2 linked regions of the Rhodopseudomonas palustris genome follow. The protein of the gene in region 1 interacts with the protein of each later gene in a pairwise test. Links are inferred from orthologs where the notes say so. Each region holds a gene or a part of one and is shown in the gene's direction. Other genes may lie near its edges.

Evidence for each region.
Region 2: the proteins of RPPS3_RS13935 (region 1) and grpE interact in binary tests that used the Escherichia coli proteins (3 or more experiments, as listed by UniProt). The link is inferred for Rhodopseudomonas palustris from one-to-one orthologs.

Annotation. Positions count from the first base shown.
Region 1 is NZ_CP019966.1:2,989,992-2,997,297, forward strand. The notes cover bases 2,332-5,331. They hold RPPS3_RS13935 (Nramp family divalent metal transporter), read left to right. Parts: upstream 2,332-3,144; coding sequence 3,145-4,518; downstream 4,519-5,331. Other genes in these bases: RPPS3_RS13925 (sodium:proton antiporter), read left to right, coding at 2,332-2,680; RPPS3_RS13930 (hypothetical protein), read right to left, coding at 2,694-2,867; RPPS3_RS13940 (AraC family transcriptional regulator), read right to left, coding at 4,577-5,331. Also shown: parC (DNA topoisomerase IV subunit A), read left to right, coding at 1-1,164; more of RPPS3_RS13925, read left to right, coding at 1,250-2,331; more of RPPS3_RS13940, read right to left, coding at 5,332-5,398; RPPS3_RS13945 (FUSC family protein), read left to right, coding at 5,505-7,306. UniProt on the Escherichia coli protein: H(+)-stimulated, divalent metal cation uptake system. Involved in manganese and iron uptake. Can also transport cadmium, cobalt, zinc and to a lesser extent nickel and copper. Involved in response to reactive oxygen.
Region 2 is NZ_CP019966.1:357,585-364,745, forward strand. What follows is about bases 4,229-7,083. They hold grpE (nucleotide exchange factor GrpE), read left to right. Parts: upstream 4,229-5,271; coding sequence 5,272-5,895; downstream 5,896-7,083. Other genes in these bases: hrcA (heat-inducible transcriptional repressor HrcA), read left to right, coding at 4,229-5,181; RPPS3_RS01750 (hypothetical protein), read right to left, coding at 6,002-6,943. Also shown: RPPS3_RS01710 (penicillin-binding protein activator), read left to right, coding at 1-609; RPPS3_RS01715 (winged helix-turn-helix transcriptional regulator), read right to left, coding at 627-989; RPPS3_RS01720 (nuclear transport factor 2 family protein), read left to right, coding at 1,060-1,389; radical SAM family heme chaperone HemW, read right to left, coding at 1,394-2,551; rdgB (RdgB/HAM1 family non-canonical purine NTP pyrophosphatase), read right to left, coding at 2,541-3,173; rph (ribonuclease PH), read right to left, coding at 3,225-3,938; more of hrcA, read left to right, coding at 4,093-4,228. UniProt on the Escherichia coli protein: Participates actively in the response to hyperosmotic and heat shock by preventing the aggregation of stress-denatured proteins, in association with DnaK and GrpE. It is the nucleotide exchange factor for DnaK and may function as a thermosensor.

The DNA of each region.
Region 1 (7,306 bases):
GTGCTGCTGCGCCGCTCCGAGTATCGCAAGGGCCAGATCGAGCATCGGCTCGAAGTGCTCGGCGGCTATCTGATCGCGTACTTGAACATCGACAAGGTGATCAAGATCATCCGCACCGAGGACGAGCCCAAGCCGGTGCTGATGAAGGCCTTCAATCTCACCGAGATCCAGGCCGAGGCGATCCTCAACATGCGGCTGCGCTCGTTGCGCAAGCTCGAAGAATTCGAGATCCGCACCGAGGACAAGAACCTCCGCGCGGAGCTGAAGGGCATCAATGCGATCCTGAAATCCGAGACGGAGCAGTGGGCCAAGGTCGGCGAACAGGTTCGCAAGGTTCGCGAGATGTTCGGGCCGAAGACGCCGCTCGGCAAGCGCCGCACCCAGTTCGCCGACGCGCCGGAGCACGATCTCGCCGCGATCGAAGAAGCCTTCGTCGAGCGCGAGCCGGTGACGGTGGTGATCTCCGACAAGGGCTGGGTCCGCACCCTGAAGGGCCATGTCGAGGACCTGTCCGGGCTGAACTTCAAGCAAGACGACAAGCTCGGCCAGTCGTTCTTCGCCGAGACGACGTCGAAGCTGTTGCTACTTGCAACCAACGGCCGGTTCTATGCGCTCGATGTCGCCAAGCTGCCCGGCGGCCGCGGCCATGGCGAGCCGATCCGCATGTTCATCGACATGGAGCAGGACGCCGCGATCGTCACCGTGTTCGTGCACACCGGCGGACGCAAATTCCTGATCGCCAGCCATGACGGGCAGGGCTTCATGGTCAACGAGGACGAGTGCGTCGGCTCGACCCGCAAGGGCAAGCAGATCCTCAACGTCGACATTCCCAACGAGGCGCGCGCGCTCACGGTGGTCGGCGAGGGCGACGACAGCGTCGCGGTGATCGGCGACAACCGTAAGATGGTGATCTTCCCGCTCGATCAGGTGCCGGAGATGACCCGTGGCCGCGGCGTGCGGCTGCAGAAGTACAAGGACGGCGGCCTGTCCGATATCGCCACCTTCTCGTCGAAGCAGGGCCTCAGCTGGCGCGACTCCGCCGGCCGCGAGTTCAGCGCGACCATGAAGGAACTCGCCGAATGGCGCGGCAACCGCGCCGACGCCGGCCGGCTGCCGCCGAAGGGCTTCCCGAAGTCCAACAAGTTCGGACGCAGCATCGCGTGATGCTGGCCCGCCTGCGCGCTATGTCGCAGGCGGGCCGTTCGTTTGGCTTTGCGTCTCGCTCCCGAATTGCCTTGAAGTGGATGCGATGATCGAACGCTGCTCCCGCCGATTTCGCCTGTTACTTCCGCTGCTCGTCTTCGCCGCGCTTCCGGGGCCAGCGCAGGCGGCCGAGCTCGATGGCGCGGCGCTCGGCTGGGCCTGGGGCGTGCCGTTCGCCGGCATCCTCTTGTCGATCGCGCTCGGACCGCTGCTGGCGCCGAAGGTCTGGCACGCGCATTACGGCAAGATCGCCGCCGGCTGGGGCGTGCTGGCACTGGCGCCGATTGCGATCGTCTACGGCTGGGACATCGCGCTGGCATCACTGATCCATGCGCTGCTCGCCGAGTATCTCAGCTTCATCGTGTTGCTGTTCGCGCTGTTCACGGTGTCGGGCGGCATCCTGGTCACCGGTACCATCCGAGCGACGCCGCTGATCAACACCGGACTGCTTGCCGTGGGCACGGCGTGCGCCAGCCTGATCGGCACCACCGGCGCCGCGATGGTCCTGATCAGGCCGCTGATCCGCGCCAATGCGGGACGGCAGCACAACGTCCACGTCGTAGTGTTCTTCATCATCCTGGTCGCCAATATCGGCGGCGCATTGTCCCCGCTGGGCGATCCGCCGCTGTTCGTCGGATTCCTGCGCGGCGTGGATTTCTTCTGGCCGGTCCAACACCTGTGGCAGCAGACCCTGATCGTCGCCGGCGTGCTGCTGGTGGTGTTCTATCTGCTCGACCGCTGGTATGCGCGCCACGATGCGCCGGCCAAGACGGCCGAGGCGCCGATCGGATTTCGCGGCGGCATCAATTTCCTGCTGATCGCCGGCATCATCGCCACCATTCTGGCCTGCGCGCAGTGGCGTCCCGGCATCGAATTCGACGTTTACGGCACCAAGGTCGCGCTGCAGAACCTGGTGCGCGACGCGATGCTGGTGGTGCTGGCGCTGCTGTCGCTGTGGTGGACGGCGGACGAGCATCGCGCCGCCAACGGCTTCACCTGGGAGCCGATCCGCGAGGTCGCCAAGCTGTTCGCCGGGATCTTCGTCGCGATCATCCCGGTGCTGGCGATGCTGCACGCCGGCAAGAGCGGGCTATTTGCGCCGCTGCTGGAGGCGGTGACGGCGAGCGACGGTACGCCGCGCGAGGTGCCGTATTTCTGGTTCACGGGCCTGTTGTCGGCGGTGCTCGATAACGCGCCGACCTATCTGGTGTTCTTCGAGCTGGCAGGCGGACGCCCCGCCGAGCTTATGGGGCCGCTCGCCGGTACGCTCGCGGCGATCTCGATGGGCTCGGTCTATATGGGCGCGCTGACCTATGTCGGTAACGCGCCGAACTTCATGGTCTATGCGATCGCCACCGAGCGCGGCATCAAGATGCCGGGCTTCTTCGGCTACGCGCTGCGGGCTGGCCTGGTGCTGATCCCGCTGTTCCTGCTGCTGACGTTCCTGCCGATCGTCCCGAACCTGCGGCTGCACTGAGCCGCAAGGGGCGTCACTTGCTCTGCGGCGCTGTAGCGGCTGGAGCAGGGGGCAGGCCCGGCGTGTGCTTTGGCTTCAGCGTCCCGACATAGAACGACACGCCGCCGACCAGCACGACGCAGATCGCGTACACGAGATAGGCTTGCGGAGGCTTGGTGGCCCAACCCAGCAAGCCGCTAAAAGACATCCGCTCTGGCGCTTGATTTGTCATGGCGGCGTTGTGCGCGATTTGAGGGCGAACGCAAGCTGGAAAATCGCAACGGTATCTCGTCCGGTACCCGACACGGTACGGTCGAAGCCTGATCAATGACCACTGACGTCTTTTGTGGCAGTGTTCAAAGTGGCCCGCGACTCGGCCGCTGGAGGCTCCTTGACCGCAAATATCGTCATCGACCAGTGCTTGGCTACCTTCTTGCTATTGCAAATGACTTGCAAGAAGCTGTGTGAGCCTGCATTGTGATGCGATGGATGCAAGATCGCCGCAAATGACAGCCGAACCCTCGCCGGCACCGGAGCAGACCACGGGGTGGCGGTTGGCGCGCGGCGAGCCGTCGCTCGCCGGGATGTTCGGGACCGTGCCGACCCGGGCCAAGGGTCCGTTCTGGCGCAAGCTGATCGCCTTCCTCGGCCCCGGCTATCTGGTCGCGGTCGGCTACATGGACCCCGGCAATTGGGCGACCTCGCTCGCGGGCGGCTCCAAATACGGCTACGCACTTCTCACCGTCGCGCTGGTCTCCAACATCATGGCCGTGGTGCTGCAGTCGCTGTGCACGCGGCTCGGCGTCGGCGCGGGCAGGGACCTCGCCCAGGCCTGCCGCGACGCCTATCCGCGTTGGGTCTCATGGCCGCTGTGGCTGTCGGCGGAGATCGCCATCACCGCCACCGACCTTGCCGAAGTGATCGGCACTGCGATCGGGCTCAATCTGTTGTTCGGTATTCCGCTCGAGATCGGCGTGCTGATCACCGCGGCCGACGTGTTCCTGGTGCTGGCCCTGCAGGCGTTCGGCTTCCGCTGGATCGAGGCGTTCGTCGTGGCGCTGCTCGGCGTGATCGCGGCGTGCTTTGCGGTCCAGATCGCAATGGCCGATCCGGATTGGGGCGCGGTGATCCGCGGCTTTGCCCCCACCACGCGGGTGCTGACCGAGCCCGGCATGCTGTATCTGGCGCTCGGCATCCTCGGCGCCACGGTGATGCCGCATAATCTCTACCTGCACTCCGGCCTGGTTCAGACGCGCGGTTTCGGGACAAGCCCCGCCGACAAGCACGAAGCGATCAAACTCGCGACCTTCGACTCCACGATCGCGCTGACCTTCGCGCTGAGCATCAATGCGTCGATCCTGATCCTGGCGGCCGCAACCTTCCACCATGCCGGTCAGACCGACATTGCCGAACTCGACCAGGCCCACGCCTTCCTGGCGCCGCTGCTCGGCTCGACGCTGGCGCCGACGCTATTCGGCATCGCGCTGCTCGCCTGCGGCCTGAACTCGACCATCACCGCCACGCTGGCCGGCCAGATCGTGATGGAAGGCTTCATCCAGATCCGGATCAAGCCTTGGCTGCGACGGATGGTGACGCGACTGATCGCAATCGTTCCGGCGGTTGCGGTGACGATCATCGCCGGCGAGAAGGGCACCGGACAGCTCCTGATCCTCAGTCAGGTGGTGCTCAGCCTGCAACTGCCGTTCGCCGTGGTGCCGCTGGTGGTGTTCACCGCCAGCCGGGCGAAGATGGGCGAATTCGTTGCGCCGCGCTGGCTCACCGCCATCGCGTCGTTGATCGCAGCGATCATCGTCGTGCTGAATATCAAGCTGGTGTTCGACTACGTGACCGGCGGGTAGTGCACGACGCGGAAAATCCGAGCGTCTGGGTCTGCCTGTCGAACAAGCTGATGCCTGATCAAACACGCTTCTGCTCATTTGACCCCGCCTTCGTGAGCGCGTGACGCTGCGCGAAGTACTGAGCGGGTGTGCTTCCAAGCGCCTTCTTGAACATGGTGATGAAGGCGTTGACTGACTCATAGCCGAGTTCGGCCGCAACGTTATGCACCGCTTCGCCGCTCGCAAGTTCCCGGAGCGCGACGACGAGGTGGAGTTGCTGCCGCCAGCGTCCGAATGTCAGTCCCGTTTCGCGGATCAGCAGCCGCGCCAATGATCTTTCACTCATTGCGACCTGCTTTGCCCAATCGCTCAAGGTCCTGCGGTCGGACGGTTCGGCTGTCAGAGCGTCGGCTATGGCCCGGATCTTTGGATGGCTGGAAATTGGTAGGTTGAACCGCTCTCGCGGCATGTCCGCGAGTTCGTCCAGCAGCACGCGCGCCATTCGGGCTGCATGGCTGTCTGCGGGATAGTCCGCACTCTCCTCTGCGAGACGCTCGACTAATTCTCGGATCAGCGGAGAAATCGCCAGCGTGCAACTGGAGCAGGGAAGGTTCGCCGCTTCCGGTTCGACGAACAGGTAATTGAGCTGGGCATTGGCAGTCGCGCGCGCGCTGTGAGGCACGCCGCCAGGAATCCATACCCCGCAGTTGGGCGGCACGATCCAGATTTCATTGGCGGCCGTGCAGGTGACGGCTCCGTGCAGGGCGAGGATCAGCTGCCCCTTCCGATGCACATGCAACGGCACCTCCGACTCATGGTCCGAGAAATGCAGCCGATGGGCGACCGCCGGCAGACGCGTCAGGTCGGGGTTGAAAACGGAAACGATAGATTGCACGGGCATGCGAATGGCCGTTTTCAGGGATTTGTTGTCGTAATACCGAATTTATTCGCTTCTGCAAATTGGTCACAACTGGCGCCATGAACTCCATGCCGTCCGGACGTCCCCTTTGACTCAGACCCACGCAGCAGCGCGCCAGGCGCTGGCGAACTTTCTCCGCCAGCCCGCCAGGAAGGAAGATGCCGATGCGGTCCTGTTTTCGGCGAAGAGTTTCGCCGCGGCGATGCTCGCCTATTACATTTCGCTGCGGATCGGGTTGCCCAAGCCGTTTTGGGCCATCGTCACGGTCTACATCGTCTCCCAGACATCTGCGGGAGCCTCAGTCAGCCGTGGCGTGTATCGCTTCGCCGGGACGTTCGTGGGCGCAATAGCGACCGTCGCGATCGTGCCGAACTTCGTCAACGATCCGATCGTGTGCTGCCTGATCCTCGCCGGCTGGATCGGCCGTTGCCTGTTTCTCTCGCTGCTCGATCGGACACCACGAGCCTACGCTTTTGTCCTTGCAGGCTACACGACGAGCCTGATCGGCTTTCCAAGCGTACTTGAGCCCGGCGCAGTCTTCGACACGGCTTCCTTGCGGGTCCAGGAGATCTGCATCGGCATTCTCTGCGCAGTTCTGATCCATCGATATGTTTGGCCAAAGCCGATGACGGGCCAGTTCACCGGCAAGCTATCAGCGATGCTGCAGGACGCTCGCCGGCTTGCGAGTGTCGCGCTGACGGGATTGTCGGAAGATAACCGCCAACGGCGCGAACAGCTCGCTGTCGACCTTCTGATGATTCAGGGGCTGGCGACACATCTTCCATACGATTCCGCGTCTGCCAGGCCCCGCCGCGAGACAGTGCAGCTCATCCACGACCGGCTCGCTCGGCTTCTGCCACTCACGGCCGAGATCGAGGAGCGCGTACGTTCTCTCAGCGTCGAGCACGCAGCCGTCGATGAACCGGCCGCGTTGGTCGCTGATGTGGGAGGCTGGATCGCAGTCAATCAGCCGGATGATGATCAGCAGGCGGAAGCTGCTCGTCTGATCGGGCGTGCGAGATCAATTCAGAAATGTCTGGGCACGGACGCGACGATGCCTGTCGACAGGGTAGGTGCCAACCTTGCCGGCCATCTGGCGGAAATGATCGGCCTGCTGAACGACTGCGACAAGCTCAGTCAGAGCATGACCGCCAACCGGCGCGTCCGAAGAGCAACAGCGCTGCACGGCCCCGAGCTTGCAAAGGGGTACGTCTATCACCGCGATCCATGGATGGCAGCCCGCGCAGCGTTCGGCGCAATGGTCGGCATCCTTGCCGGCTGCGCCTTCTGGATATGGTCGGCGTGGCCCGACGGCGGAACGGCAGTCTCCATTCTCGGCGTCTGCTGCACCTTGTTCGGAAATGTCGACACACCTCTGCCGTTCGTCGTCAAATATATCGTCGGCTCGATCTTCGGCGTGCTGATCAGCCTGTTCTACAGCTTCGTCATCCTTCCTCATGTGACAAACTTCGCGGTGCTCGTTGCGGTCCTTGCCCCCGCGTTCCTGTTCGCCGGCTCTCTCCAAGCGCGAGCGCCGACGGCCTTCATGGCGATGGGCATCACTCTCACCATTCCGATCCTGTCCGGGCTGGGAACGAGCTACATCGGCGATTTCGCGGCCTCGCTCAATATGGCGATCGCGCTGTTCGTGGCGGTTGGGTTCGCCGCGGTCAGCATGTCGATATTCCAGACGGTGCCGGTCGACGTCGCGATCAATCGGCTGCTTCATCTCAGTCGACGGGACGTCGGCCGCCGCGCTCTGGGCGGCGCGCCGAACGAGGCGCGTTGGACAAGTCTGATGATTGACCGAACGGCGCTGCAGCTGCCGAGGCTGCGAGCGGCAAGGAACGCCTATGCAGACGTGCTCGACGATACGCTCCGCCTTCTTCG
Region 2 (7,161 bases), 2.6 Mb from region 1 along the record:
CCCGAGAACGCCTACGGCGCGGTGGTCGAAGCTGCGTTCAAGCAGATCACCAGCCAGAAAGGCGGCCGCATCGTTGCATTCGAAAAATACGGCGCCGACCGTGCCGGTCCGACGCGAACCATCGCGGCCTCTCTTGCCAGTGCCGATGCGCTGTTGCTCGCCGATGATGGCGACGCGCTGGCCGCGGTGGCCGACGCGCTCGGGGCTGCCGGCGCGGATCTGAAGCGGGTGCAGCTGCTCGGCACCGGGTTGTGGGACAATCCGCGGGTGTTCGCCACCCAGGCCCTGCAAGGTGGCCTGTTTGCGGCTCCCGATCCGTCCGGCTTCCGCGCGTTTTCGGGCCGCTATCGCGCCCGCTACGGCCAGGACCCGGTCCGCACCGCGACGCTCGCTTATGACGGTGTCGCGCTGGTGGCGGCGCTCGCCCGCACCCAGGGCCCGCAGCGGTTCTCGGCCGAAACGCTGACCAATCCGTCCGGCTTTGCCGGCATCGACGGGCTGTTCAGGTTTAGGGCCGATGGCACGAACGAGCGCGGCCTTGCGGTGATGAAGGTTGCCAGCGGCGGTGCTCAGGCCGTTGCCGGTTCGCCGAAGAGCTTCGGCGCCTGACAACCAACGTCAGCGCCTCAGGGCTTCTGCTCTACCCAGCCCAGCAGAGCGTCGAGCGCGGGGCAAAGCGACTGCCCCCAATCGGTGAGGTGGTATTCCACTCTCGGCGGCACTTCCGGATACACCGTTCGGGCCACGATGCCGTCGGCCTCCAGTTGCCGGAGTTGCTGGGCCAGCATCTTCTGCGAGACGTCGGGGATCGAGCGCTCCAGCTCGGAGAACCGCAGGACGCGGCCGCCGAACAGATGAAACAGGATCAGGATTTTCCAGCGCCCCTCGAGCAGCCGGAAGCCGGCCGCGATTCCCTGCGCGGCGGTCAGCGGCGTGTGGGCTGGGTTACTTCGAGGTAAGTCACCGACCTTTTCGTGCGTTCTTGCCATGGCCGCAGCCTATTGCCAGCTCTGTCACGTCGCAATCCTGCGGCGCTTTCGAGAGTTGAGCGAGGTCCCCATGACGGTTTCCCTTCCCGCACCAATAGAAGCCTATTTCGTCGCCTCCAATGCACGGGCGGTGCAGGATGTTGCAGCGGCCTTCGCCGCCGATGCCGAGGTCCGCGACGAGGGCAAGATCCATCGTGGGCGCGAAGCGATCGCGGCCTGGAAGCGCGCGGCACTCGACAAGTATCAGATGCAGATGGAGCCACTGACGATCGAACGGGCCGCACAGACCGCGATCGTTACGGCCCACGTCGCAGGGGACTTTCCGGGCAGTCCCGCGCGGCTGACCTATCGGTTCGGTCTCGGCGAGGACGGCATCACATCGCTCGAGATCGGCGCATAGTCCGCTAGGCCGCCAGATCGGCCACCACGGCGTCGAGCACCGGAAAGCCCTCTTGCGTCACGCGCAAGCGGCCGTCGGCATCGACCGCGATCGCGCCCTCTTCGCGCAGCAGCGCGATCCGGGACGGATCGAGCGGGCGGCCGGACAGTAGTTGATAGCGCTGCGGATCGATGCCTTCGGCGAGCCGCAGCCCCATCAGCAGGAATTCGTCGGCGCGCTCTTCGCTGGTGAGGCGTTCGTCGGCGATCAGCCCGTGACCGGTGGCTTCCACCCGCATCAGCCAGCTCTCGGGGCGTTTCTCGGTCGCGGTGGCGTAGCGCACCGCGCCGATATCGAGCCGGCCGTGGGCGCCGGGGCCGATCCCGGCATATTCCTGGCCGCGCCAGTAGATCAGATTATGCCGGCACTCTGCGCCCGGGCGGGCGTGGTTGGAAATCTCGTAGGCGGGCAGACCGAGTTCGGCGCAAACTGATTGAGTGACGTCGTACAGCGCCCGTGCTTCGGCCTCGTCCGGCGTCGGTAGTTTGCCGGCCTTGTGCAGCGAATAGAACGGCGTGTCGGGCTCGATGGTGAGTTGATACAGCGACAGATGCTCGGCGGCCTCGCCGATCGCGTAGCGCAGTTCGGCCTCCCACATCGCCGCGGTCTGTCCGGGCCGTGCATAGATCAGGTCGAACGAATAGCGGTCGAACGCCGACTTGGCGATCGCCACCGCATTCAAGGCTTCTTCGGCCGAATGCAGCCGGCCGAGCGCCTTCAGCGAGGCATCGTCGAGCGCCTGCACGCCGAGCGATACGCGGTTGACGCCGGCGGCGCGATAGCCGCGAAACCGCGTCGCCTCGACGCTGGTCGGATTGGCTTCGAGCGTCACTTCGGCGTCGGGCGCGACCTGCCAGTGCCGCGCGATCGCGTCCAGGATCGCCGCCACCGTCGATGGCTGCATCAGGGACGGCGTGCCGCCGCCGAGAAAGATCGAGCTCACCTGACGCGGCCCGATCCGCTCTGCGGTGGTGGCGATCTCACGCGCAAACGCGCGGGCGAACCGCTCCTCGTCGATCGCGGCGTGGCGGACATGGCTGTTGAAGTCGCAATACGGGCACTTCGACAGGCAGAACGGCCAGTGCACGTAGACGCCGAAAGCTGGGTCGGAGCTAGCCCGCAAGGCAGATCTCCGCCAGTTTGACGAACGCCTTGGCGCGATGCGACAGGCCGAGGCCGAGCGGCGGCAGGCCGTGCTTTTCGATGCTGGTCATCTCGCCGAAAGTGCGGCTGTGACCCTCGGGCAGGAACACCGGATCATAGCCGAAGCCGGCGGTGCCGCGCGGCGGCCACACCAAAGTGCCGTCGGCGCGGGCTTCGACCTCTTCGACATGCCCGTCCGGCCAAGCGACGCACAGCGCCGAGACGAAATGCGCGGTGCGCCGCTCCGGCGCGGTGGCGCCGCGTTCCTGCAGCAGCCGCTCGATCCGCGCCATGGCAGCGCCGAAGTCCTTCGTCTCGCCGGCCCAGCGTGCGGAATATATTCCCGGGGCGCCGTCGAGCGCATCGACTGCCAGTCCGGAATCGTCAGCAAACGCCGGCAGTTGCGCGGCCTTGGCGGCGGCTTCGGCCTTGATCCGGGCATTGGCCTGGAAGCTGTCGCCGGTCTCGTCCGGCTCGGCGAGGTCGAGCTCGCCGGCTGAGATCGCCTCGATGCCGTAAGGCGCCAAGAGCTCGCGCATCTCGGCCAGCTTGCCGGGATTGTGGGTAGCGATCACGAGCTTGCCGGTGATTCGACGATGCATGGCGATGTCAGCCTAGCTCAGCTCGCGTTGCAAAGAAGTGGCAGGAATGACTCACCCAACCGCCATTTTCTGCAGGTCCACCAGCCGGGCGACGCCCTTTTGCGCCAGCGCCATCAGCTGCAGGAACTCGTCCTGCGAGAACGGGGTGCGTTCCGCGGTGCCCTGCACTTCGACCAGCCGGCCGTCGCCGGTCATCACGAAGTTGGCGTCGGTCTCGGCCTCGGAATCCTCGGCGTAGTCGAGGTCCAGCACCGGCGTGCCGTTGTAGATGCCACAGGAGATCGCCGCGACGTTGTCGCGGAGCACCTGGCCCTTGATCATGTTGCGGGCCTTCATCCAGTTCAGGCAGTCCGCAAGCGCCACCCAGGCGCCGGTAATCGAAGCGGTACGGGTGCCGCCGTCGGCCTGCAGCACGTCGCAGTCGACCGTGATCTGGCGCTCGCCGAGCGCCTCGAGATCGACAATGGTGCGTAGCGAGCGGCCGATCAGGCGCTGAATCTCCACGGTGCGGCCATTCTGCTTGCCGGCCGAGGCTTCGCGGCGGGTGCGCTCCAGGGTGGCGCGCGGCAACATACCGTATTCCGCCGTCACCCAGCCGCGGCCCTGGCCTTTCAGCCACGGCGGCAGCCGCTCTTCCAGGGTGGCGGTCACCAGCACATGGGTGTCGCCGAACTTCACCAGGCAGGAGCCCTCGGCATATTTGACGACGCCGCGTTCCAGCGACACGGCGCGCAATTCGTCGGGCGCACGGCGGCTCGGCCGCATGGGGGACCTCCATCTATGGCAGGGGGAAGAACAATGTTGCGGTGCTTTTAGGGGGCCGCAGCCGCAGCGGCAAGGGTTGCGGGCCAAAGCCATGCGCTCCCCGCTTGTAACCGGGCCGAAGCGACGACAAATTAAGGGGATTACGGAGGACAATTTGGCTCAGCACGACCCGATCGGCCTGATCGCGCCCAATGCCGGCCTTGCCCAGCTCAACGAGCGCTCGCGGGAGATTTTTCGTCAGATCGTCGAAAGCTATCTCGCGACCGGTGAGCCGGTGGGCTCCCGCAACATTTCCCGTCTGATTTCCGTCCCGCTGTCGCCGGCCTCGGTGCGCAACGTGATGGCCGATCTCGAACAGCTCGGCCTGATCTACGCCCCGCACACTTCGGCCGGCCGGCTGCCGACCGAACTCGGCCTGCGGTTCTTCGTCGACGCTCTGATGCAGGTCGGCGACCTGACCGAGCCGGAGCGGCAGTCGATCCAGGCGCAGCTTTCGTCAGTGGGGCGGGCCCACACGGTCGAAGCCGCGCTCGGCGAGGCGTTGACGCGGTTGTCGGGCCTGACGCGCGCCGCCGCGGTGGTGCTGACCGCCAAGGCCAACGTCCGGCTCAAGCACATCGAATTCGTCCGGCTGGAGCCGGAGCGTGCCCTGGTGATCCTGGTGGCCGAAGACGGTCAGGTCGAGAACCGGGTGCTGACGCTGCCGCCGGGTGTGCCTTCGTCTGCGCTGATCGAGGCGGCCAATTATCTCAACGCGCGGATTCGCGGCCGGACGCTGGCCGAAGCCCGGCTCGAGCTCGAATCGCTGATGGTTCAGAACAAGGCCGAGCTCGATCAGCTCACCCAGAAGGTCATCGCGGCGGGCATCGCCAGCTGGTCCGGCGGTGACGGCGAAGACCGGCAGCTGATCGTGCGCGGCCACGCCAATCTGCTCGAAGACCTGCACGCGCTCGATGATCTGGAGCGGGTGCGGCTGCTGTTCGATGACCTCGAGACCAAGCGTGGGGTGATCGATCTGCTCGGCCGCGCCGAAAGCGCCGACGGCGTACGGATATTCATCGGCTCGGAAAACAAGCTGTTCTCGCTGTCGGGCTCGTCCACCATCATCGCGCCCTATAGCGACGGCGCCGGCCACATCGTCGGGGTGCTCGGCGTGATCGGCCCGACACGGCTGAACTATGCGCGGGTGATCCCGATGGTCGATTACACCGCGCGGATCGTCAGCCGGATGCTCGGCGGCTGATTTTCCGAAACTTGATTTTCGCGCCGCAAACCACGATATCCCGGCCAGCTCTCCCGTAACGATCCAGAGATTTTTCAAGAAGGTAGCGTGATGACCGAGACTGATGGACAGAAGGACAACAACCAGGACACGGCGCAGGCCGCCGCCGATCCGGTCGTTTCCAAGCCGTACATCATGCCGGACGACCCGGAAGAAGGATCGAACGAGGCACTGGTGCGTGAGGCTGCGGACGCGCGCGACAAGATGCTGCGGACGCTCGCCGAAATGGAGAATCTGCGGAAGCGGACCCAGAAGGAAGTCGCCGACGCGCGCACCTATGGGGTGACCTCGTTCGCGCGCGACGTGCTCGATATCGCCGACAATCTGCAGCGCGCGCTCGACGCGGTGCCGGCCGACGCCCGCGCCAATGCCGAGCCGGGTCTGAAGGCGCTGATCGAGGGCGTCGAGCTGACCGAGCGCTCGCTGCTCAATGCGCTGGAAAAGAACGGCGTCAAGAAGTTCGACCCGAAGGGCCAGAAGTTCGATCCGAACTTCCAGCAGGCAATGTACGAAGTGCCGGATCCGTCGGTGCCGGCCGGCACCGTGGTGCAGGTGGTTCAGGCCGGCTTCACGATCGGTGACCGTGTGTTGCGTCCGGCGCTGGTCGGTGTCGCCAAGGGCGGCGCCAAGGCGGCGCCGAGCGACGGCGGCAGCGAGACCGGCAGCGTCAACTGAGGCGAGCTGCGGCTTCGGCGCGAGCCGGAGCCGCGCCGCCTATCAGCCTCAACGTTGTTCTGAGAGTTAAAAACGACGCGCCGCCTGCGCGTCGTTTTTCATTTGATCAGCGCGGCTGCAGACCGTCGCGCACTTTGCGGAAGCGCGGAAACGCGGTTTCCCATTGCTCTTTCGGCGACGAGCCGATCACCCGCATCGCCACATTGGCGCTGCCGAAGCGCAGCCACTGCACCACGGTCACCGGCGTATTGTCCTTGCCGCTGACGCCGGTGACCCGGGTCTCGAATCCGGGCGCGCCGTCGATCCGGATCGGCTCCGACATCGTGATCTTGCTCTCGCGCAGGCCGGGGATCGCTTCGGCCGCCTGCTGGGCGAACCGGGCGCGGTCGTCGGTCTTCTCCGGCACCGAGCCGATCAGGCCGAGAACCATGAACGGACCGGTCTCGACCGCCTCTTCGTTGCCGTCGGTCAGCAGCAATGCAGCGCCGGGGGCCAACGTCCGCACCGTCTTGAAGTCGCCGAGCTCGCGGATCTTGAACGGCATCTGCGCGACCTGCTCGTCGATCGGCACCTGCTGCCGCACCGACACCGACGACAGCATCTTTTTGACGGCCTCGTCCGAGTAGGTCTTCGCCTCGGTGGCCGGCACCTGGACGGCGACGTAGCCGGAAAACAGCTTGCTGCCGGGCACGATCAGCGAATAGCGGCGGACCTTGTCGGGCCCCACCACGGCGTCTTCGGCGGTGAAATAGCCGTTGCCGGCGGCGGTCTCGATCTTCTCCGGCTTGACGTTGCCGAGCGAGCCTTCGGGCGCGGCTTTGAAGGCCGCGTCGATCTGATCGAACGCCGGCCCCGGCAGCTCGGAGACCAGCACCTTGACGCTCTGGTCCGCGGACTCAAAGCCCAGGAAGGCGGTGGACTGGTTCAGCCCCGGCATCGGCACGATGCCGACCCGGATGCCGCGTGGGTAAACCGCATCGGCGGCGACCGCGTTGGTCGCGGCGGCCGACAGCAGGGCAATCGCAAACAAGCGCGCTATCTGTCTCATGGCGAGTTGTCCTGGGGCTGCATTGAGGCCGTTGTTTGGTCGGGTTCGACCGGGTTTGGTGCTGCAAATCGGACGGCCGGCGACCGCGATGATGCGCTGCGCGCGCCGGCCCGGCAAGCCGCGCCGCAGCGCGCTATGCAGGCGGTTCGTAACGATTCGTAAAGCCCATGTTTTCGTGATCGAAACGCCGCCACGGTCCTTGCGGACCCGACCCCCCC